Regions from separate parts of the Geodermatophilus sp. SYSU D00700 genome, predicted to be linked through region 1. Evidence: predicted binding sites of a transcription regulator. Region 1 holds the regulator's gene; each other region holds the start of a gene.
The links. The regulator LexA, encoded in region 1, represses DNA repair genes until DNA is damaged. The targets are predictions, from matches to a motif close to TCGAACANNTGTTCGA.
Positions count from the first base shown of each region.

Region 2: the regulator LexA is predicted to act here: its motif matches at 1,535-1,550, upstream of ACI79V_RS02205 (DUF222 domain-containing protein).
Region 3: the regulator LexA is predicted to act here: its motif matches at 1,657-1,672, upstream of ACI79V_RS01665 (DUF222 domain-containing protein).
Region 4: the regulator LexA is predicted to act here: its motif matches at 2,425-2,440, upstream of ACI79V_RS05565 (DUF222 domain-containing protein).

Region 1 is NZ_JBJGZA010000027.1:42,588-47,611, reverse strand. Features, by position in the region: gene ACI79V_RS17570 (phosphatase PAP2 family protein) at 1-597, shown strand, start outside; gene ACI79V_RS17565 (hypothetical protein) at 569-1,642, shown strand; gene lexA (transcriptional repressor LexA) at 1,716-2,504, opposite strand; gene ACI79V_RS17555 (LysM peptidoglycan-binding domain-containing protein) at 2,778-3,440, shown strand; gene ACI79V_RS17550 (hypothetical protein) at 3,553-4,167, shown strand; gene nrdR (transcriptional regulator NrdR) at 4,648-5,024, shown strand, end outside.
Region 2 is NZ_JBJGZA010000002.1:102,581-107,604, reverse strand. Features, by position in the region: gene ACI79V_RS02220 (competence/damage-inducible protein A) at 1-704, shown strand, start outside; gene ACI79V_RS02215 (hypothetical protein) at 701-1,048, shown strand; gene ACI79V_RS02210 (SRPBCC family protein) at 1,045-1,440, shown strand; gene ACI79V_RS02205 (DUF222 domain-containing protein) at 1,569-2,786, shown strand; gene ACI79V_RS02200 (acyl-CoA dehydrogenase family protein) at 2,920-4,569, shown strand; gene ACI79V_RS02195 (putative bifunctional diguanylate cyclase/phosphodiesterase) at 4,713-5,024, shown strand, end outside.
Region 3 is NZ_JBJGZA010000001.1:350,155-355,178, reverse strand. Features, by position in the region: gene ACI79V_RS01665 (DUF222 domain-containing protein) at 1-1,652, opposite strand, end outside; gene ACI79V_RS01660 (ABC transporter permease) at 1,795-2,643, opposite strand; gene ACI79V_RS01655 (ATP-binding cassette domain-containing protein) at 2,640-3,629, opposite strand; gene ACI79V_RS01650 (FAD-dependent oxidoreductase) at 3,619-4,266, opposite strand; gene ACI79V_RS01645 (MarR family winged helix-turn-helix transcriptional regulator) at 4,385-4,825, shown strand; gene ACI79V_RS01640 (hypothetical protein) at 4,945-5,024, shown strand, end outside.
Region 4 is NZ_JBJGZA010000004.1:209,528-214,551, forward strand. Features, by position in the region: gene ACI79V_RS05555 (hypothetical protein) at 1-37, opposite strand, end outside; gene ACI79V_RS05560 (hypothetical protein) at 142-441, opposite strand; gene ACI79V_RS05565 (DUF222 domain-containing protein) at 489-2,420, opposite strand; gene ACI79V_RS05570 (hypothetical protein) at 2,647-2,952, shown strand; gene ACI79V_RS05575 (DEAD/DEAH box helicase) at 3,142-4,929, shown strand.

The DNA.
Region 1 (5,024 bases):
CTGCTCAGCCGGGGTGTCCTGGAGCGGCTCGACCTCGAGGTCTCCGAGATCGTCAGCCAGTGGGGGCTGCGCGACTCCCCGGCCTACTGGCCGGTCTGGGCGGTCACCCAGATCGGCGGACGGGGCACGATCCTCGTCGTCCTGGCCGGCCTGGTCGGCTGGCTGTGCATCCGCCGGCGGACGCTGCTGCCCCTGGTGCGGGTGCTCGTCGCCCTCGCCCTGCTGACCGTCGTGGTCTACGCGTTCAAGTTCGGCACCGGTCGCACGGCGCCCGCCTATCCCGGCTCGTTCTTCCACCGCGACGGCGCCAGCTACCCCTCGGGGCACGTGGCCAACGCCGTGCTCATGTGGGGCGTGGCCCGCTGGCAGGCCGTCGAGTACCGGCTCGCGCCGCCGGTGCAGCGGACGCTGTGGTGGCTCAGCGTCGTCGGGCCGGTGGCCACCGGGATCGCCATGGTCTCGCTGGACTTCCACTGGGTCACCGACGCGGTCGTCGGGGCCTCGGTCGGGATCCTGCTGCTGGGCGTGGTGCACGCACTCGACGCAGTCGTGCTGTCACGCTGGGCGGGTGCCCGCGCCGGCCGTCCTCCCGCGTAGCGCGCGGGCGTGCGCCCCGCGCGCACCGGCCGCCGTCCTCGGGCTCGCGCTGGGGCTCGCCCCGGTCCTGCTGCCATCGGCCTCCGCGGCCGCCGAGGAGGCCACGCCCGCACGGCGCTGCCAGGTGACCGACCCCCGGCTCGCGGAGCTCTCCGGTCTCGTCGACGTCGGCGACCGGATGCTGGCCGTCGCCGACGGCGGTGAGCGGGTGACCGTCGCGGTCCTCGACCAGACCTGCCGGGTCGTCGACGAGACCGTCGCGCCGCTGGACCCCTACGACCCCGAGGACCTCGGCGTCGGACCCGACGGCACCGTGTGGCTGGCCGACACCGGGGACAACAACGCCACCCGGGAGACCGTCGCCCTCATCGCGCTGCGGCCCGACGGCGCCACGGCGCTGCACCGGCTCACCTATCCCGACGGCCCGCACGACGCCGAGGCACTGCTGGTCGCGCCCGACGGCACGCCGTACCTGGTCACCAAGGAGGTGCTCGGGGCCAGTCACGTCTACCGGCCGGCGGCACCGCTGGTCGACGGCGGCACGGTCGAGCTGGCCGACGTGGGCACCGTGGCCTTCACGCTCACCGGGACGCCGGGCGGCCCGGTGGGGCGTGCCGGCCAGTTGCTGGTGACCGGGGGCGCGGTCGCCCGCGACGGCAGCCGGATCGCGCTGCGGACCTACACCGACGCCTACGTCTGGCCGCTCGCCGGGTCCGACGTCCCGGCCGCGCTGGCGGGCGAGCCGGTGCGCATCGCGCTGCCCGAGGCGCCGCAGGGCGAGGCGGTGTCGTTCACCGCCGACGGCGCCGCGCTGCTCGTCGCCGGGGAGGGACCGCCCGGCGACGTCACGGTCGTGCCGATCCCGGCCGGGGCCGCCGCGTCGTCGTCACCGGCGGGGACCTCGACGGCGACCGCGCCCGCCGACGGCGGCACGGACATCCCCCCGGTCACCGCCGGGCTGGTGGCGGCCGCCGTCGCCACGGTGGCGGTGTGGATCGGCGGCCGCCTGCGCCGCCGGCGGGCGGCCGCGCCACCCACCGGCTGAACCCGCGACCCCGGGGCCTGGCTCCTGCCGCGCCGGTCGGCGGGAGCCGGGCCCGCGTGGGTCGGGCGGTGGGTCAGACGCGGCGCAGGACGGACACCACGCGGCCGAGGACGGTGGCCTCGTCACCCGGGATGGGCTCGTAGGCCGGGTTGTGCGGCAGCAGCCACACGTGCCCGTCGCGCCGCTTGTAGGTCTTGACCGTGGCCTCGCCATCGAGCATGGCGGCGACGATCTCGCCGTTCTCGGCGGTGGGCTGCTGGCGCACGACCACCCAGTCGCCGTCGCAGATCGCCGCGTCGACCATCGAGTCGCCGGCGACGCGGAGCATGAAGAGGGTGCCCTCGCCGACCAGCTCGCGCGGCAGCGGGAAGACGTCCTCGACGGCCTGCTCGGCCAGCACCGGGCCACCGGCGGCGATCCTGCCGACCAGCGGCACGTAGGTGGGCGCGGTGCTGCCGTCGGCGGCGGCCGGCGCGGCCGGTGCGCCCTCGGCGGCCGTGTCCCCGGGCAGCCGCACGTCGAGTGCGCGCGGGCGGTTGGGGTCGCGCCGCAGCCATCCCTTCTTCTGCAGCACCGAGAGCTGGTGGGCGACCGACGACGCCGAGGACAGGCCCACCGCCTCGCCGATCTCCCGGACCGAGGGCGGGTAACCGCGGCGGTCGATCGAGTCGCGGATGACCTCGAGGACCCGGCGCTGCCGCTGGCTCAGCCCGTCGCCGGCGTCGCCCCGATCGGGGAACGACCGCACCGCGGCGGTCTGCCCCCCGGCGCCGTCGGCAGCGGTGTCCGTCCCCCGCCGGCCTCCTCGCCGGGTGGCCGTGCCCCCGCGCGTGCCCTGGCCGGTGCCGCTCGTGCCCGCCACGTCTCCTCCTCGCCGGCCGTGTCGCCACGGCCCTCGTGTCCCGCCCGCCACCCGGAGGACCCGGCCCCCGGACGCCGGGAGGTGCCGGCGTCCGGGGGAACGGGCGGACGGCTGCTGATCGGACCGTAGCGCCTCGGGCCCGGTACTTCAAACGTGTGTTCGAAACCCGTCGGAGGTGTCGGGTCGACCCCGTCGGTCCCATGCGGTAGACATCGCACAGACGTTCGATCGAACGCGTGTTCGACGGCGGTGGGGTGACGAGGAGGAGTGGTCATGGGCAGCGTGCACCAGGCGGTTCTGGAGTTCGACGCGGCGGTCCGGGTCCCCTGGCGGCCGCTGCTGGCGGAGGGGGCCGCGCGCGGGACCGCGGCCCCGCGCCGGCAGGCACCTCCCCCGGCTCCGCGTCGCCCGGCCCAGGGCACTCCGGCGTCGCCGCGGGCGGCCCTGCCGGGCTCGGGTCCGCGGATCACCGGGCACCTGCGGCCGGTGCCCGACCGCCCGGCCGCGGCGCCCGTCCGCGCCACCGGTCCCGCCGCGGGGCCGGCCGCCGAGGCGCCCCGCACCCGCCGGGCACCGGCGCGGCCGGGGGGCCGGCCGGTGCGCTGCGAGCCGGCCCGGGCCGGCCGCGGTCCGGCGGCGCCGGCCCCCGGGCCCGTGCGGCTGACCCGCCGCGGGCGCCGCCTGGTGGCCGTGCTGGTCCTCGCCGCGGGCGTCGGCGGCGCGGTCCTGGGGCGGGAGGTGCTCGCTCCCGAGCAGGGCCTGCGGCTCGCCGGGGAGAGCAGTGTCGTCGTGCAGCCGGGTGACACCGTGTGGTCGATCGCCGGCGAGGTCGCCGGCCCGGAGCAGGACGTGCGGGTCGTCGTCGACGCGATCGAGGAGCTCAACGACCTCGACGACTCGGCGGTGGTCGCCGGTCAGGTGCTGCGCCTGCCGTGACCGGGACGGGAGCACTCCTCGGACAAGTGACGAGACCGCCCCGCCCGGTTCGTCAACCATCGGTGTCCGGTCGCTCACGCATTCGGCTTGAACGAACACATACGGTGAGGACGTGTCAGCAGCCGTGAACAGCAGGGCAGCGGTGTCGTTCGGGTCGCCGCAGGACGTCGAGGTGCTCGTGGACGGCGCCTGGGTCGCGGGCGCGATGCTCGGCTGGCGGCACGACGAGACCGGCGCGTGCGAGGTCTGGGTGCGACTGCGCACCGAGGTCCCGGGCGTCGTCGAGGGCGCCGGGACCTGGGTCGATCTGGCCGCCGTCCGGCTGCCGGAGCGCCGGCTCACGCTGGCGCCGGCGGTCGCCACGGCGGTCGCTGCCACGGCCGCGATGTCCGTCGTCCGCCCGGTCGGCGTGCCGGCTGCTGACCGCCCGCGCCGTTCCCGCCGGCACTGTGCCGACGTGACCGCCGAGCAGCCCGCCGTCGGCGTGGCCGGGCCCGGCCGGCACCGGGCTCCCTCCGCGGCCGGCGCCGGCCGGCACCGCGCGGTCACCGCCGAGATGCCGGCCGTCGCCGGGTCCGCCGGGGCACCCGTCGCGGTGTCCGTGGGCACCTCTGGCGCCACCCTCGTTCCCGACGCGGAGCCCGACCTGCTCACCCGGCCGATCCGTCTGGGCGACCTGGTGCCGAACCCGCGCGGCAGGCGTCCCGCGGTGCGCCCGTCGGTCTGAGCGACCCCTCTCGGGCGTCCCGCGCCCTCCCGGACCCGCCGGCGGCGTCCCCGGCCGTGCCGGGCACCGCGCGGTGGCGGCGGTCCTGGTCGTGGCCGGCGTGTACACCCGGCAGCCGTGTCCCGCGCGCGGACGCGCGGGCGCCGCGGCGTGTCGTGTGACGGGTGGGAGAGGTGGTCGCGCCTGGTCACCGCGAGGTCACGACCGCATCTCGGGGGAAGAGACACGCCCGGCGTCGGCTTGCAGATGTTGTGGAGCCAGGCCTACTGTCCCCCTACATCTAGTGGTCACGACGGAGGGAGTCCTCCACAGGGCCGTCCTCAGGTCATCCCCGGGGTGTCCACCGGATGTCCCCAGAGGGGTCCACAGCAGAGGGCGGCGAGGCGTGGTGGCCGGTGGCATCCGGCCGTCCGCCGGCACGTCCCACCCGGCGCCGGGGAGACCGGTACCGAGCTCGTCCGCAGAGGGAGGTGAACCGCAGTGCGCTGCCCCTTCTGCCACAACCCCGACAGCCGGGTGATCGACTCGCGCGAGGCCGACGAGGGTGCCACCACCCGTCGCCGTCGTTCCTGTCCCGCCTGCGGCCGCCGGTTCACCACGGTGGAGGAGGCCGTCCTCGCCGTCGTCAAGCGCAGCGGGGTCAGCGAGCCGTTCAACCGCTCGAAGGTCGTCGCGGGCGTGCGCCGGGCCTGCCAGGGCCGGCCGGTCGACGAGGACCAGCTCCAGCAGCTCGCCCAGCAGGTGGAGGACGCCATCCGCGCCAGCGGGGTGGCCGAGGTGCCCAGCCACGAGGTGGGCCTGGCGATCCTGCGGCCGCTGCGGGAGCTCGACGAGGTCGCGTACCTGCGCTTCGCCAG
Region 2 (5,024 bases), on a different contig from region 1:
TGCGGCAGGAGACCGTGCGGCTGTGGGGCACGCTCGAGGCCCAGCTCGCCGCCACGCTGCGCGAGCACGAGGCCGAGCTCGACGGGCTGGAGATCACCACCTGCCTGCGCGAGGGCGAGCTGGAGATCGTCACCCGCTTCCCGCCCGAGGCACAGCCGGCCTACGACCGGCTGGCCGCGGTGCTGGCCGAGGACTACGCGGCCACGCTCTTCTCCACCGGCCCGACGTTGGACGACCTGGTCGCGGACGCGCTGCTCGGCCAGGGGCTCACGATCGCCACCGCCGAGTCGTGCACCGGCGGCCTGCTGGTGGCCCGGCTGATCGAGCGGGCGGGGTCGTCGGCGTGGGTGCTCGGCGGGATCACCTCCTACGCCAACTCGGCGAAGGAGCAGCTCGTCGGCGTGCCGGGGGAGATGCTCGCCGAGTTCGGCGCGGTGAGCCCGCAGGTGGCGCAGGCACTGGCGGAGGGCGCGCGGGCACGCTTCGGTGCCGACGTCGGCGTGGGCATCACCGGCATCGCCGGTCCCGGCGGCGGGACACCGGAGAAGCCCGTGGGCACCGTGCACCTGAGCGTCATCGGGCCGTCGGGGACCCGGGCGAGGTCGGTGCGGCTGCCGGGGTCGCGGACGGCGGTGCGCGAGCGGGCGGTGGTCCTGGCGCTGCACCTGCTGCGGCAGCTGCTCATCGGCGGTCCGCCGGCGTGAGGGTGTCGAGGACGCCCGCCCGTCCGCTGACGGAGTTCGGCAGCGCCGGCGCGTCGCTGGTGCGGGCCGCGCTCGTCGGGGGGCTGCAGGACGCGGTCGCCGTCGACGTCGTCCGCCTGGCACGCGGCGGCACGGTCGGCCGCCACCCGACCCGCCTCTGGCAGCCCTTCCTCGCCGTCGAGGGCAGCGGCTGGGTGTCGGGGGCGGACGGCGCCCGGCGCCCGCTGGCGACCGGTGAGGCGGCGGTGTGGGAGCCGGGGGAGGAGCACGCGTCCGGTACCGCCGACGGCCTGCTCGCCGTCGTCGTGCAGTGCCGGGTCCCGCTGGTCGAGGAGGCGCCGTGACCGCCCTGACCCTGCACGCCACCGGGCCGGAGCCGCCGGCCGAGGTGTGGGAGCGCTACGCGCAGCCCGCGCGGTGGCCGACCTGGGCGCCGCAGATCACCGGCGTGCAGGTGCCGGTCCCGCGGCTGGCCGCCGGGGTGACGGGGCGGGTGCGGGGGCCCGCCGGGGTGAGCCTGCCGTTCGCCGTCGAGTCGGTGGACGAGGCCGCTCGACGGTGGGCGTGGACGGTGAGGGCCGGCCCGGTGCGGCTGTACCTCCTGCACTGGGTGTCCGACGGTCCCGACGGCGGCAGCACCACCGGCCTGCGGATCACCGGGCCGCTGCCCGTCGTGGTCGGTTACGCGCCGCTGGCCCAGGTGGCGATCAGCCGCCTGGTCCGGCCGCTCGACTGACCGTTCCCGGTCGCGTCAAGTGCCGACGGAGATCTGTGGACAAGCCGCTGACCTGCACATTCGGCTCGCCACGGGCTCATCCGTGCGGTAGTCTTCGAACACGCGATCGAGTCGTGGGGGGGGGTGTCGTGGACGAGCTGCGGACAGCGCTGGACGTACTCGCCGACGACGACCTGACCGCCATGTTCGGCCCGCAACTCAACGAGCGGCTGCGGGCCCTGCTGGTCGCGCAGAACCGGCTGGCCGCCGAGCTGGCCCGCACCGTGCGCCAGGCCGAGCTGGCCGGCGCCGCGGAGTTCGACGGGCACAAGACGGTCCAGTCGTGGCTGCGCGGACACGGGCACCTGGCCTCGGCGGAGGCATCCAAGCTGGTGCACACCGGCCGCGCGCTGGAGCACCTGCCTGCCGTCGCCGCCGGGTTCGCCGCCGGCACCACCACCGCCGGGCGGGCCGCCGAGATCGCGCAGGTGGCCACGCCGGCCAACCTGGCCCGCGCCGCCGCGCAGGACGTCGACCTGGCCGAGATCGACGCCGCGCTCGCCGTCGCCGCCGGTCTGCAGACCCACAGCGAGCTGGCCGGCACGGTGGCCGGCCTTCTGGCCCGCCTCGACCCGGACGGGCTCGAGCCCGATCCGACCGAGGGTCGGTCGCTGACGGTGGTCAGGCACGCCGATGGCAGCGTGAGCTTCCGCGGCCACCTGGATGCCGTGGGTGGGGAGAAGGTGCAGACCGCCCTCGAGTCCCACGTGCAGGCCGACCGGCCCGCCGGCGACCGGCGCACCAGAGCGCAGCGGCTGGGGGATGCCTGGGTGCAGTGGGCCGACACCACGCTGGCGGCGGGCACCCTCCCGGTGCTGCGCACCGTCAAGCCGCGCGTGGCCGTCCGGGTGGACCTCGACGACCTGGCCGACCCGGCCACCGGGCCCGGCGCCGCCGCCATGGGCTTCGGGGCCACCATCTTCGCCGCCCGGGCGCGGTGGCCGGCCTGCGACGGGCAGATCTCCCGGGTGGTGTTCGGGCCCGACGGGGTGCCGCTCGACCTGGGCCGCAGCCGGCGACTGGTCAGCCGGCAGCTGCGGCGCGCGGTCGAGCTGCGCGACGGGGGCTGTGTGTTCGCCGGCTGTGACGCCCCGAGTCACTGGGCCGACGTGCACCACCTGGTGCACTGGATCGACGGCGGCGAGACCTCACTCGACAATTCGGCGCTGTTGTGCGAGCGGCACCACACCAAGGTCCACCACGGGTTCCGCGTCGAACGGCAACCGGACGGGCGATGGCGCACGTACCGGCCGGACGGATCGGAGATCACCGCCTGCCTCGGCCCTCCGATGCCCACCGCCGCCTGAACCCGGCCGCCGACCACGGACACCCGCCGACCCGCCGTTCCACGTGGAACGGCGGGTCGGCCTGCGTACCCGGACGACGACGCCGGCGCGGGGTGTGGACCGGGCCGGCGCGGGGGGTCGTACGGTGCCCGCCGTGAGCGCGACGCACGAGGTCACCAACCAGGTCCCGCCGCTGGCCGGGTTCGACCCGATCGCCGGGGACGCGGTGCTCGCCGAGGCCTGCCTCCGGCACGCGGACCAGGCCACGCTCGCGTCGCTGGCCGACCTGGGCCGGCTGGCGGGCAGCGAGCAGGCGCGCGAGTGGGGCCGGCTGGCCGACGAGAACCGCCCCGTCCTGCGCACCCACGACCGCTACGGGCACCGGATCGACGAGGTCGAGTTCCACCCGGCCTGGCACGAGCTCATGCGGACCGCGTTCGCCCACGGCCTGGCCGGCACCGCCTGGGCCGCGGCCGACGCCGGCGACCGGCACGCGCACGTCCGCCGCGCCGTCGGCTACCTCGCCTGGACCCAGGTCGAGGCCGGTCACGGCTGCCCCGTGACGATGACCTACGCCGCCGTCCCCGCGCTGCGCGCCGCCCCGGACCTGGCGGCCCGCTACGGACCGGGCCTCACCGGCACCGGCTACGCCCCCGGCCTGACCGATCCCGCTGCCAAGCCCGGCCTCGTGGCCGGCATGGGCATGACGGAGAAGCAGGGCGGCTCCGACGTCCGCACCAACACCACCCGTGCCGCGCCGGCCGCCGACGGGACGTACGCGCTCACCGGCCACAAGTGGTTCACCAGCGCCCCGATGAGCGACCTCTTCCTCCTGCTCGCCCAGCTGCCGGAGGGGCTGTCCTGCTTCCTCGTCCCCCGGGTGCTCCCCGACGGCAGCCGCAACGTCTTCCGCCTCCAGCGGCTCAAGGACAAGCTCGGCGACCGCGCCAACGCCTCCAGCGAGGTCGAGTTCGACGGCACCACCGGCTGGCTGGTCGGCGACCCCGGCCGCGGGGTCCCGACGATCATCGAGATGGTCAACGCCACCCGGCTCGACTGCGTCATCGGCTCCGCGGCCACCGTCCGCGCGGCGCTGACCCAGGCGCTGCACCACGCCCGCCACCGCCGCGCGTTCGGCGCCCCGCTCGCCGACCAGCCGCTCATGCAGAACGTCCTCGCCGATCTCGCCGTCGAGAGCGAGGCCGCGACGGCGCTGGCGATCCGGCTGGCCGCCGCGGTCGACGCCGGCGAGACGGCGTTCCTCCGGCTGGCGGGCGCCGCGGCCAAGTTCCTCGTGTGCAAGCGGACCCCCGCCGTCGTCGGTGAGGCCATGGAGGTCCTCGGCGGCAACGGCTACGTCGAGGAGTCCGGCCTGCCGCGGCTCTACCGGCAGGCGCCGCTCAACAGCATCTGGGAGGGCTCGGGCAACGTCATCGCCCTCGACGTGCTGCGCGCCCTCGGCCGCTCCGCCGAGTCGCTGGCCGCGGTCACCGCCGAGCTCGAGCTCGTCCGCGGCGCCGACCCGCGCTTCGACGACGCCGTCAAGCGGCTCTCCGCCGAGCTCGGGGACCCCGACGCGCTGCCGCTGCGCGCCCGCCGCGTCGCCGGGCTGCTGGCCCTGTGCCTGCAGGCCTCCCTGCTGCTCCGGTACAGCCCGCCGGAGGTCGCCGACGCCTTCTGCGCCACGCGCCTGGGCGGCGACTGGGGCACCGTGCTGGGCACTCTCCCCGCCGGCGTCCCGGTGGCCCGCCTGGTCGCGCGGTCGGCCGTCCCGGCGGCACGAGGGAACGGACCGGGCGTCTGAGCACGGGTCCTGCCCGACCCCTCCCGGCTCCACTACTCTCGGACAGGCGTCGCGCACGGACCGACTTCCCATCCCGTCCCGGTCCGTTCCCGGAGGCGGCCCGCTGGGCGGGACCCGGGGTGCGGCAGGGGGAGAGAGAGCGCGTGCAGCGATACGACCATGCAGGCACGGTCCTACCACCGGACCTGCTGGCCAGCGTCCCGGACGCCGTGTGCCGACTCGACTCGGAGTGGCGCTTCACCTGGGTCAACGCCGCCCTCTCGGAGCTCCTCCAGCGGCCGCCGGCGCGGCTGCTCGGCCGCCCGGTCCGCGACTGCGTCCCCGACGTGCTCGGCTCCCGGTTGCAGTCCCACGTGCACGCCGCCGTCGCCGACGGCCGCCCGTGCGCCTTCGAGTACCTGTACGAGCCGCACGACCGGTGGTTCGAGGTCCGCGTCTCCCCCGACGCGGACGGC
Region 3 (5,024 bases), on a different contig from region 1:
CGGGCGCGGACGTGCCGGTCGAGGGCGGCGCTGGGCCGGTAGCCGGCGGCGGGTCCGGGAGCGGCCAGGCCGTGGCCGCGTCGGTGGGCGCGGTGCAGGGCGGGCAGGTCGGTGAGGGCCAGCAGCGCACCGCCGGCCGCGTGGGTGAGCGCGATCCGGGGCCGGTCGGCCAGCCCGCCCCCGGCGGTGGCGGCGAGCAGCGCGGCGAGGTCGGCGCGGGCGGTGTCGGTGGCCGCGGTGAGCGCGGTCAGCGCGTCGGGGGCGGCGCTCACCCGGCCGGCCGCGCTGCGTGCCCAGGTGGCCTCGTCCGCGGCGTCGGCGCGCCGCGCGGTGGCCACCGTGCGGCGGGCGTGACCGAGGGCGCGCTCGAGCCCGAGCAGGGCGGTGCTCGCGTGGTCGACGGCGCGGTCGGCGCGCGCCCACCAGCCATCGGGGTCCGGTGTGGCCACCTCGTCGGCGTCGGCCGTGGCGTGCGCGTCGGGCGGATCGTCCGGTGGCAGGTCCTCGTCGAGGTAGCAGGGCCCGGGGCGGGCATCGAACTCCCCGGCCAGGATCCGCGCTTCCAGCTCCTCGGCCCACCGGGCGAAGTGCTCGTCCTCGGTGAGGGGCGCCCCGGCTCCGACCGCATCGACCCCCAGGGCCGTGTCGGTGCCGGCTGGCTCGGTGTCGGCCGCGGTGGTGCCGGTCGCCTCGCCATCGGCCGCGGTGTCGGCCGCGGTGTCGCCGGTGTCGGTGTCACTGGCGTCGGCCCGGTGGCCGGTGAGGGCGGCCAGCAGCGCCCGGACCAGCTCGGCGGGCACCACCTGCCCGTCGACCTCGCACGGCTGGTCCCCGCCCCGCAGTGCCCCGACCGGGGCGACCACGGTCAGGGTCACCTGCACCGGCGGCAGCCCGGACTCGCCCGGGCGGAGCACCAGGTCCAGCAGGCAGTCGGCCATCTTCTGCCCCCGGCTGCGGCCGTCGGCGGGCAGCGCGTCGGCACAGGCACCCAGCGCGGCGAGCAGGGCGGCGGCCTCCGGGGTGGTCAGCAGCGCCGAGACCACGCTCATCCCCTCGACCCGGGCCGGGCGGGCATCCACGCCGCGCCGGCGCACCGCGCGCAGCAGGTCATCGGCGGCGGTGCGGGCGGTGCGCGTGAGCAGCTCCCGGCGGGCCTTGTCGCCCAGCTGCGCCGGCGTGGTGTGCCGCCCGGCGGCCCACGCGAGCAGATCGGCCTCGATGGCGGCACGCAGCGTGTCGTCGGTGATCGGGGCGACCTTGTCCAGCAGCGGGCCCAGGTGCCCGATGTGCAGCGCCCCGGACTCCAGGGCGGCCAGCGTGCCCGGCAGCCGGTGCACCAGGGTCAGCGACCGCTCCAGCAGCAGCTGCGCGGCCTGCGTCGACAGCGCCAGCGCGACGGCCAGCTCGTCGGTGGCCCACTCGCTCACCGGCCGCAGCAGGTCAGGACGGGCGGCCCACCGGTCGGCCGACATCGCTCCCGGCGAGCCTTGCGGCCGGTCGGCCGACGACGGCCGGGATGCGGCGAACGCGGCCACCGCCCGGGCCCGCAGCGCGGTCTGCCGGGCGATCTCCCGGTCGGCGGCCTGCACCGCCCCCAGCGGCCCCGACGCCCACCCCACCAGGGGCTCGTCGACCGCCCGGACTCCCGTCACGGGATCGATCATACGTTCGAGCGACGATCGCAGCAAGTCCTGTGGACGACGAACTCGCTGGTCAGACGGCTGGCCGGTGCTCCGGCCGCGGAGCCCGGCGTCAAGGCTGCAAGGGGTGGCGAGACACGACCGCAGCCCGTCCTCAGCGGCCCCGCCGGTAGAGGGCGGCCGCGGCCGGCGCGAGGACGACCAGCAGCCCGGCCGCCCAGGCCAGGGCCGGCCAGACGCTCGCGTCGCCGACCCCGGTCAGTGCCCGGACGGCGTCGGCGGTGAGGGTGACCGGCTGGCTCTCGGCGAAGCCGCGCAGCCAGCCCGGCATCGTCTCGGTGCTCACGAACGCCGAGCTGGCGAACGTGAGCGGGAAGGTGAGCACGAACCCCGCCGACTGGGCCGCCTCGGGGCTGCGCACCGCCAGTGCGATCAGCACGTAGAACCAGGTGACCGCGTAGGACAGCAGCAGCACGACACCGAGGCCGGCCACGACCCCCGTGACGCTGTCCGGCCGGTAGCCCACGGCCAGGCCGACGCCGAGCATGAGCAGCAGCGTCACCACGGTGCGGGCGGCGTCGGCGAGGGTCCGCCCGGCCAGGACGGCGGAGCCGGCCATCGGCAGGGTCCGGAACCGGTCGACCACACCCCGGCCGAGGTCCTCGGCGAGCCCGACGCCGGTGGCGACACCGGAGAACACGGCCGTCTGCACGAAGATCCCGGGGAGCAGGTAGTCGACGTAGTCGACGCCGGGGGTCGAGATCGCCCCGCCGAAGACGTACCGGAACAGCAGCACGAACATCACCGGCTGGACCAAGGCGAACAGCAGCACCTGCGGCGTGCGGAACGCCCCCACCAGGCTGCGCCAGCCGGTGGTCAGCGCGTCGCGCACCGCCCAGCCGACCACCGGCCGGCCGGCCGGCACCGCGGGCGGGCCGAGGACGGACGGGCGGGCCACCGCGTCGGTCCGGGGCGCGGGGTCGGTGACGAGGGAGGTGGTCATGCTGCGCTCCGGGTGCTCGGGTCGGCGGTGCGGCCGGTGAGGGCGAGGAAGACGTCGTCGAGGGTGGGCTCGGAGATCCCGACGCCGCGGATGGCGACCCCGGCGGTGTCCAGCCGGCGCACCAGCTCCGGCAGTGCCGGGCCCGGATCGGCGACCGGCAGCCGCAGCACCCCGTCGGTGACCGCGGCCGGCCCGGTGCCCAGGCCGGCCAGGGCGGCCACGGCCGCCGCCGCACGCCCGGGGTCGGCCAGCGGCACCTGCAGCGCGCCGCCGCCCAGGGAGGCCTTCAGCTCGGCCGGTGTGCCCCGGGCGATCACCCGGCCCGCGTCGACGACCGCCAGCGAGGAGGCGAGCCGGTCGGCCTCCTCGAGGTACTGCGTGGTCAGCAGCACCGCCGTGCCGGCGGCCGCGAGCTCCTCCACCACCTCCCACAGCGCCAGGCGCGACCGCGGGTCCAGCCCCGTGGTGGGCTCGTCGAGGAACACCACCCGCGGCTCGGCCACCAGCGCGGCAGCGAGGTCCAGCCGGCGTCGCATGCCTCCCGAGTAGGTCCGCGCCGGCCGGTCGGCGGCGTCGGTGAGGCCGAACGCGTCGAGCAGCGCGTCGGCGCGCGCCCGCCGCGACGCCCGGGTCAGGTGCCCGAGCCGGCCGAACATGCGCAGGTTCTCCCGCCCGGTCAGCGCCTCGTCCACCCCGGCGTACTGGCCGGCCAGGCCGATGCGCGCCCGCAGTCGAGCGCCGTCGGACACGCCGTCGGGACCGAGGGGCACGCCGGCCACCGTCGCGGTGCCGGCAGTGGGGCGCAGCAGGCCGGTGAGCAGCCGGACGACGGTGGTCTTGCCGGCGCCGTTGGGGCCGAGCAGCCCGACGACGGTGCCGGCGGGCACCTCGAGGTCGACGCCGTCGACGGCGGTCACCGCGTCCGGTCCACTGCCGAACCGGCGCACCAGCCCCTCGGCGACGACGGCGGGCGGGTCAGTAGCCACGGAAGGCCTCCCGGCGGACCTGGCGGCGCGGGATGCCCGCGGCGGACAGCGCGGCGGTGGTGTCGCGGACGAAGGCCGGGGAGCCCGACACGTGGTAGGTGGCGCCGGGTAGGTCGGTGGTGAGGCGTTCCAGCTCCCGTCCGAAGGCCGCGCGGTCGCCGGGATAGACGGCGGCGTGCGCGAGCTCCTCGGTGTCGGCGCGGAACGGGTGGTCGCGGCCGACGTGGACCAGCGTTCCGCGGCGCCGGGCGCCCGTCGCCGCGAGGTGGCGCAGCAGCGCCCGGTGCGGTGTCACCCCGACGCCCTGGGCGAGCAGTACGACGTCGTCGGCGGTATCGGCCAGGGCCGATCGCTGCAGCGGCCGGCGCAGCCGGACGCGGTCGCCCGGGGAGAGCCCGGTGAGCGCCCGCTTGAACCGGCTGCCCGAGGCGAGCCGGGTGCCGATCAGCACCTGCGGGTCCTCGGGGGCCGAGGCCAGGGAGAACGGCTTGGTCCCGCCGTCGGGCAGCGAGAGGAAGGCGTGGTGGCCGGCGAGGTGGTTGAGCGGCTCCACGGGGGCGAAGGCGAACGCCGTGACGCCGCCCTCCGTGTCCGTGCGGCGAACGAACTCCAGCGTGGCGGTGCTGAGCAGGGCCATGGCGGTCTCCGAGGTCGGTGGGTGGGTGCCCGGCGCCGTCCACGGTAGCCGATCGTCGGTCACTGTCAACGATTCGGACCCTAGAACAGTTGGCTCCGCTAGACTGCGCCCCGTGGGGATGCCCGTGCCGATCGAGGACCTGCCGCTGCCGGTGCTGCTCGCCCAGGCGGGTCACCGGGCGGCGCTGCTGCTGGGCCGGCAGTTCTCCGACTCCGGGCTGCGCCCGCGGCACGGCCAGATCCTCATGCGGCTGGAACAGACCGGGTCGGCGACCCAGCAGGAGCTGCTCGAGCAGCTGGCCGTGGACCCGAGCGTCCTGGTCGGCCTGCTCAACGACCTCGAGGACGCCGCACTCGTCGAGCGGGTGCGCGATCCCGCCGACCGCCGCCGGCACATCGTCCGGCTGGCCGGTGAGGGGAGGGCCGTGGCGGCCGACGTCCACCGGTCCGTCGCCACCGTGCACGGGCAGCTGTTCCCGGACGCGAGCGAGCGGGACCTGGCGACCCTCCGGCGGCTGCTCGTCGCCGTCTGCGCCGCGGGCGAGGACGACTGCCGCTGAGCGCCGCCGGACCCCGGTGATCACCTCTTGAGCGGATCCGGCCCCGGACCGTATCGTCCCCTGTGACGGACGTCACGCCTCCCCATCGGCGTGCCCGGTCCCCGATGGAGGAGACGCCGATGAGCGCGCTCACGCCCGACTGCGATCCCGACCTGTCCCACTGCGGGCAGCCCGTACGCAAGTCCGGCGGCGTGCGCTC
Region 4 (5,024 bases), on a different contig from region 1:
CGCGCTCGCGGAGCGCGGCGTACTCGGGCTCGGTCATGGCGGCAGGATCCCACCGCGGCCGGCCGGCGGGGGCCCTGACGTCAGTCCCCGCCCGGGAAGTGGTCGTCCAGGATGTGGAGGGCATCGAGGACCGGGTCGTGTTCACGCCGGCGGTCCCGCTCCGGCCCCACCTCCTGCCAGAGAGCGGGCAGACGCTCCGCGGGAACGGGCGCGCCAGCGACGGGGCCGGCGGCGTCCACCTCCGGTGAGCACCCGGACCGCGGCCGCCGAGAGGAGCTCGTCGACCCGGTCGTGCAGCCACGACCCGGTGCCCGGGCGCGCGGCGACCTCCATGATGCGCCGGTACGTCGCGTCGTCCGTGTCCAGCACGGCGCGGGCCAGGTCCGGCTCGTCCCGGAGCCAGAGCATCTCGGCGATGTCCTCGCGGCTGGCGATGATCACGCTGTGGACCATCGGCTCGACCGCCCGGTCCTGAAGCCGGTCACCCGTCAGTAGGGCGGTGGGGTGGTGGCGGCGGTGAGCCCGGTGGGTGTGGTGACGGTGAGGGTGCCGTCGGGGGCGAGAACGTGGCGCCAGCCGGGGGCCTGGTGCTTGCCGCGGTGGTGGCCGGTGCAGTAGCCGGTGAGGTTGGCCGCGGTGGTGGGGTCGGCCGGCCAGGGGGTGGCGTGGTCGAGCTCGCCGGCGCGGGGCACGGGGCGGCGGCAGCCGGGGAAGCGGCAGCGGCGGTCGCGGGCGCGGACGTGCCGGTCGAGGGCGGCGCTGGGCCGGTAGCCGGCGGCGGGTCCGGGAGCGGCCAGGCCGTGGCCGCGTCGGTGGGCGCGGTGCAGGGCGGGCAGGTCGGTGAGGGCCAGCAGCGCACCGCCGGCCGCGTGCGTGAGCGCGATCCGGGGCCGGTCGGCCAGCCCGCCCCCGGCGGTGGCGGCGAGCAGCGCGGCGAGGTCGGCGCGGGCGGTGTCGGTGGCCGCGGCCAGCTGGGTGAAGACGTCGGGGGCGGTGGTGATCCGGCCGGCCGCGCTGCGTGCCCAGGTGGCCTCGTCCGCGGCGTCGGCGCGCTGCGCGGTGGCCACCGTGCGGCGGGCGTGACCGAGGGCGCGCTCGAGCCCGAGCAGGGCGGTGCTCGCCTGGTCGACGGCGCGGTCGGCGCGCGCCCACCAGCCATCGGGGTCCGGTGCGGCCACCTCATCGGCGTCGGCGTCGGCGTCGGCCGTGTCGTGCGCGTCGGGCGGATCGTCCGGTGGCAGGTCCTCGTCGAGGTAGCAGGGCCCGGGGCGGGCATCGAACTCCCCGGCCAGGATCCGCGCTTCCAGCTCCTCGGCCCACCGGGCGAAGTGCTCGTCCTCGGTGAGGGGCGCCCCGGCTCCGACCGCATCGACCCCCAGGGCCGTGTCGGTGCCGGCTGGCTCGGTGTCGGCCGCGGTGGTGCCGGTCGCCTCGCCATCGGCCGCCTCGCCATCGGCCGCGGTGGTGTCGGCCGCCGTGGTGTCGGTCGCCGTGGTGTCGGTCGCGGCGGTGTCGGCCCGGTGGCCGGTGAGGGCGGCCAGCAGCGCCCGGACCAGCTCGGCCGGGACCACCTGCCCGTCGACCTCACACGGCTGGTCGCCGCCGAGCAGCGCGCCCACCGGAGCGACCACGGTCAGGGTCACCTGCACCGGCGGCAGCCCGGACTCGCCCGGGCGGAGCACCAGGTCCAGCAGGCAGTCGGCCATCTTCTGCCCCCGGCTGCGGCCGTCGGCGGGCAGCGCGTCGGCACAGGCACCGAGAGCGGCGACCAGCGCGGCCGCCTCCGGGGTGGTCAGCAGTGCCGAGACCACGCTCATCCCCTCGACCCGGTCGGGGCGGGCATCCACGCCGCGCCGGCGCACCGCGCGCAGCAGGTCATCGGCGGCGGTGCGGGCGGTGCGCGTGAGCAGCTCCCGGCGGGCCTTGGCGCCCAGCTGCGCCGGCGTGGTGTGCCGCCCGGCGGCCCACGCGAGCAGCTCCCGCTCGATCGCGGCGCGCAGGGCGTCGTCGGTGATCGGGGCGACCTTGTCGATCAGCGGGCCCAGGTGCCCCACGTGCAGCGCCCCGGACTCCAGCGCGGCCAGCGTGCCCGGCAGCCGGTGCACCAGGGTCAGCGACCGCTCCAGCAGCAGCTGCGCCGCCTGGGCCGACAGCGCCAGCGCGACCGCCAGCTCGTCGGTGGCCCACTCGCTCACCGGCCGCAGTACCTCAGCCCGCGCCGCCCACCGGTCGGCCGACATCGCCCCCGGCGAGCCCGGCTGCCGGTCGACGGAGGCGGGACGGGTGGCGGCGAACGCGGCCACCGCCCGGGCCCGCAGCGCGGTCTGCCGGGCGATCTCCCGGTCGGCGGCCTGCACCGCCCCCAGCGGCCCCGACGCCCACCCCACCAGGGGCTCGTCGACCGCCAGGACTCCCGCCACCTATTCGATCATACGTTCGATTGCGAAGTCGCACAAGGCGCCTGTCGAGAAAGTCCAGGTCAGCGCCTCGCGGCCAGGAAGCGATCGGCGCGGACCACAACACGACCGGCGGGGCTGCAGAAACCAGAACGGCCAGCCCGTCGCCGGGACCAGGAACCAGCCCTGATCAGCGCCAGGACGAACGACCAGCCTGCCACCACCGGCCCGGTCGTCCTATCGTCCTCGGGTGACCACGAAGGACCTCCAGGAACTCGTCCGGCGACGGCTGTGGGAGCTGGGCGGGTCGGTGGTCGAGGCCTCCCGCCGGGCCCGCGGCGCCGTCGCGCCGGAGGTGCTCGAACGGATCGCGCACACCCGCGGCTGGGCCCTGATCAGCCCCTGGATGGCCGCTCACCTCGCCCGCGCGCTCGACGTCCCGGAGAACCGGGTGCGGCGCGCGGCCGGCCTGCCCGAGGTCCCCGACCCGCGGGCGGACGTGCCCACCGGACCGCACCTGCGGCTCGTCCACGGCGAGGGGCGCGCCTCCGGCTGACCGTGACCGCCGCGACGGGACGGACCGGTCCGACCGGCGTGTGAGGCGCACCACCCCACCGTCGGCCGCCACAACGAAGGCGCAGGTCAGACGCGTACGGACCGGCCCGTATACGTGGTCGCACGGGAGGCGCGCGGGAGGCGGCCGGTTGGGCGTGTCTCCTCCGCCGCAGGCAGGATGAGCCCCGAGATGGCGAGTGCAGCACGGGCCGGGGCGGTCGCCCCGCAGACGACCAGCCGACCGCTCCGGGCGTGGCAGCAGGCCGCCCTCGAGCGCTACGAGGAGGCCGCCCCCAAGGACTTCCTCGTCACCGCGACGCCGGGCGCGGGGAAGACGACCTTCGCGCTCACGCTGGCCTCGCGGCTGCTGCAGCGGCGCGAGGTCGCCCGCGTGATCGTCGTCTGCCCGACCGACCACCTGCGGCTGCAGTGGGCCGACGCCGCCGACCGGATGGGCATCGTGCTCGACCCCGGCCTGACCAACGCCGTCGGCCCGGTGCGCGCCGGCACCCAGGGCTACGTGACGACGTATGCGCAGGTGGCCGGCAAGCCGATGCTGCACGCCGCCCGCGCCACCGCCGTCAAGACGCTGGTGATCCTCGACGAGGTCCACCACGCCGGCGACGGCCTGTCGTGGGGTGAGGCGATCGAGGAGGCCTACGGCTTCGCCGCCCGCCGGCTGTGCCTGACCGGGACGCCCTTCCGCACCAAGCCCGACGAGCGGATCCCCTTCGTGCGCTACGAGGAGGACGGCTTCGAGGGCGACGCCGGGGAGGCCGGCGCCGGGCTGGTCAGCCGCGCCGACTACACCTACGGCTACAAGGAGGCGCTGGCCGACAGCGTCGTCCGGCCGGTCGTCTTCGCCGCCTACACCGGCACCTCGCGCTGGCGGAACTCGGCCGGCGAGGTGGTCGCCGCCTCCCTGTCGGAGGCCGGCACCCGCTCGGTGGAGATGGCCGCCTGGCGCACCGCGCTCGACCCCAAGGGCCAGTGGGTGCCGCACGTCATCGCCGCGATGGACGAGCGGATCACCCACCTGCGCGAGAACGGCATGCCCGACGCCGCGGGGCTCGTGCTGGCCAGCGACCAGGACGACGCCCGCGCCTACGCCCGGATCGTCAGGCGGATCACCGGCAAGGCGCCCGAGCTCATCCTCTCCGACGACCCCAAGGCGTCGAAGAAGATCGAGCGGTTCGCGGCCGGCTCGGCTCGGATCGCCGTCTGCGTGCGGATGATCTCCGAGGGCGTCGACGTGCCGCGCGCCGCCGTCCTGGCGTGGATGACCTCCTACCGGACGCCGCTGTTCTTCGCCCAGGCCGTCGGCCGCGTCGTCCGCTCCCGGGCCCCGCACGAGACCGCCACGGTGTTCCTGCCCGCCGTCCGGCCGCTGCTGGGGCTGGCGGCGTCGCTGGAGAAGGAGCGCAACCACGTCATGCCGCCGCCCAAGGCGGCCGACCCCGAGGCGCTCGACCTCGACCCCCTGCCGCCCAAGGAGCGCGAGGCGGTGGGCCTCAAGCAGTGGGAGGCGCTGGAGGCCGACGCCCGGTTCGCGCACGTGCTGCACGGGGGGACGGCGCACACCGGCGAGGCCGGCGGGCCGCTGGCGGTGGCGCCGGAGGACGAGGACTTCCTCGGCATCCCCGGCCTGCTCACCGCCGAGCAGACGGCGTCGCTGCTGGCCAAGCGCGACGACGAGCTGCGGCTGCGGATCGCGCAGCGGGTGCACGAGGAGGACACCGGGGAGCTGCCGATCGTCGAGGACCACCCCGACGAGGACGACGCCGGCCGGTCGTGGCGCGACGCCGCCGAGCTGCGGCGGGAGATCAACCGCCTGGTCAGCCGGGTGTCGGCGAAGACGTCGACGCCGCACGCCGTGGTGCACACCCAGCTGCGCCAGCACGTGCCCGGCCCGCCGTCGGCCTCGGCGTCGGTGGACGTGCTGCGCGCCCGCCGCGAGCGCCTCCGCACGATGCTCTGAGGTCGGGCACGTCCGCGGAAGTGCACGACTCGGACCAGCGCGGCCACCCGTTCGGGTCATCCCGGGCCCGCGACCGGTTCACCGCCGGGGCGCCG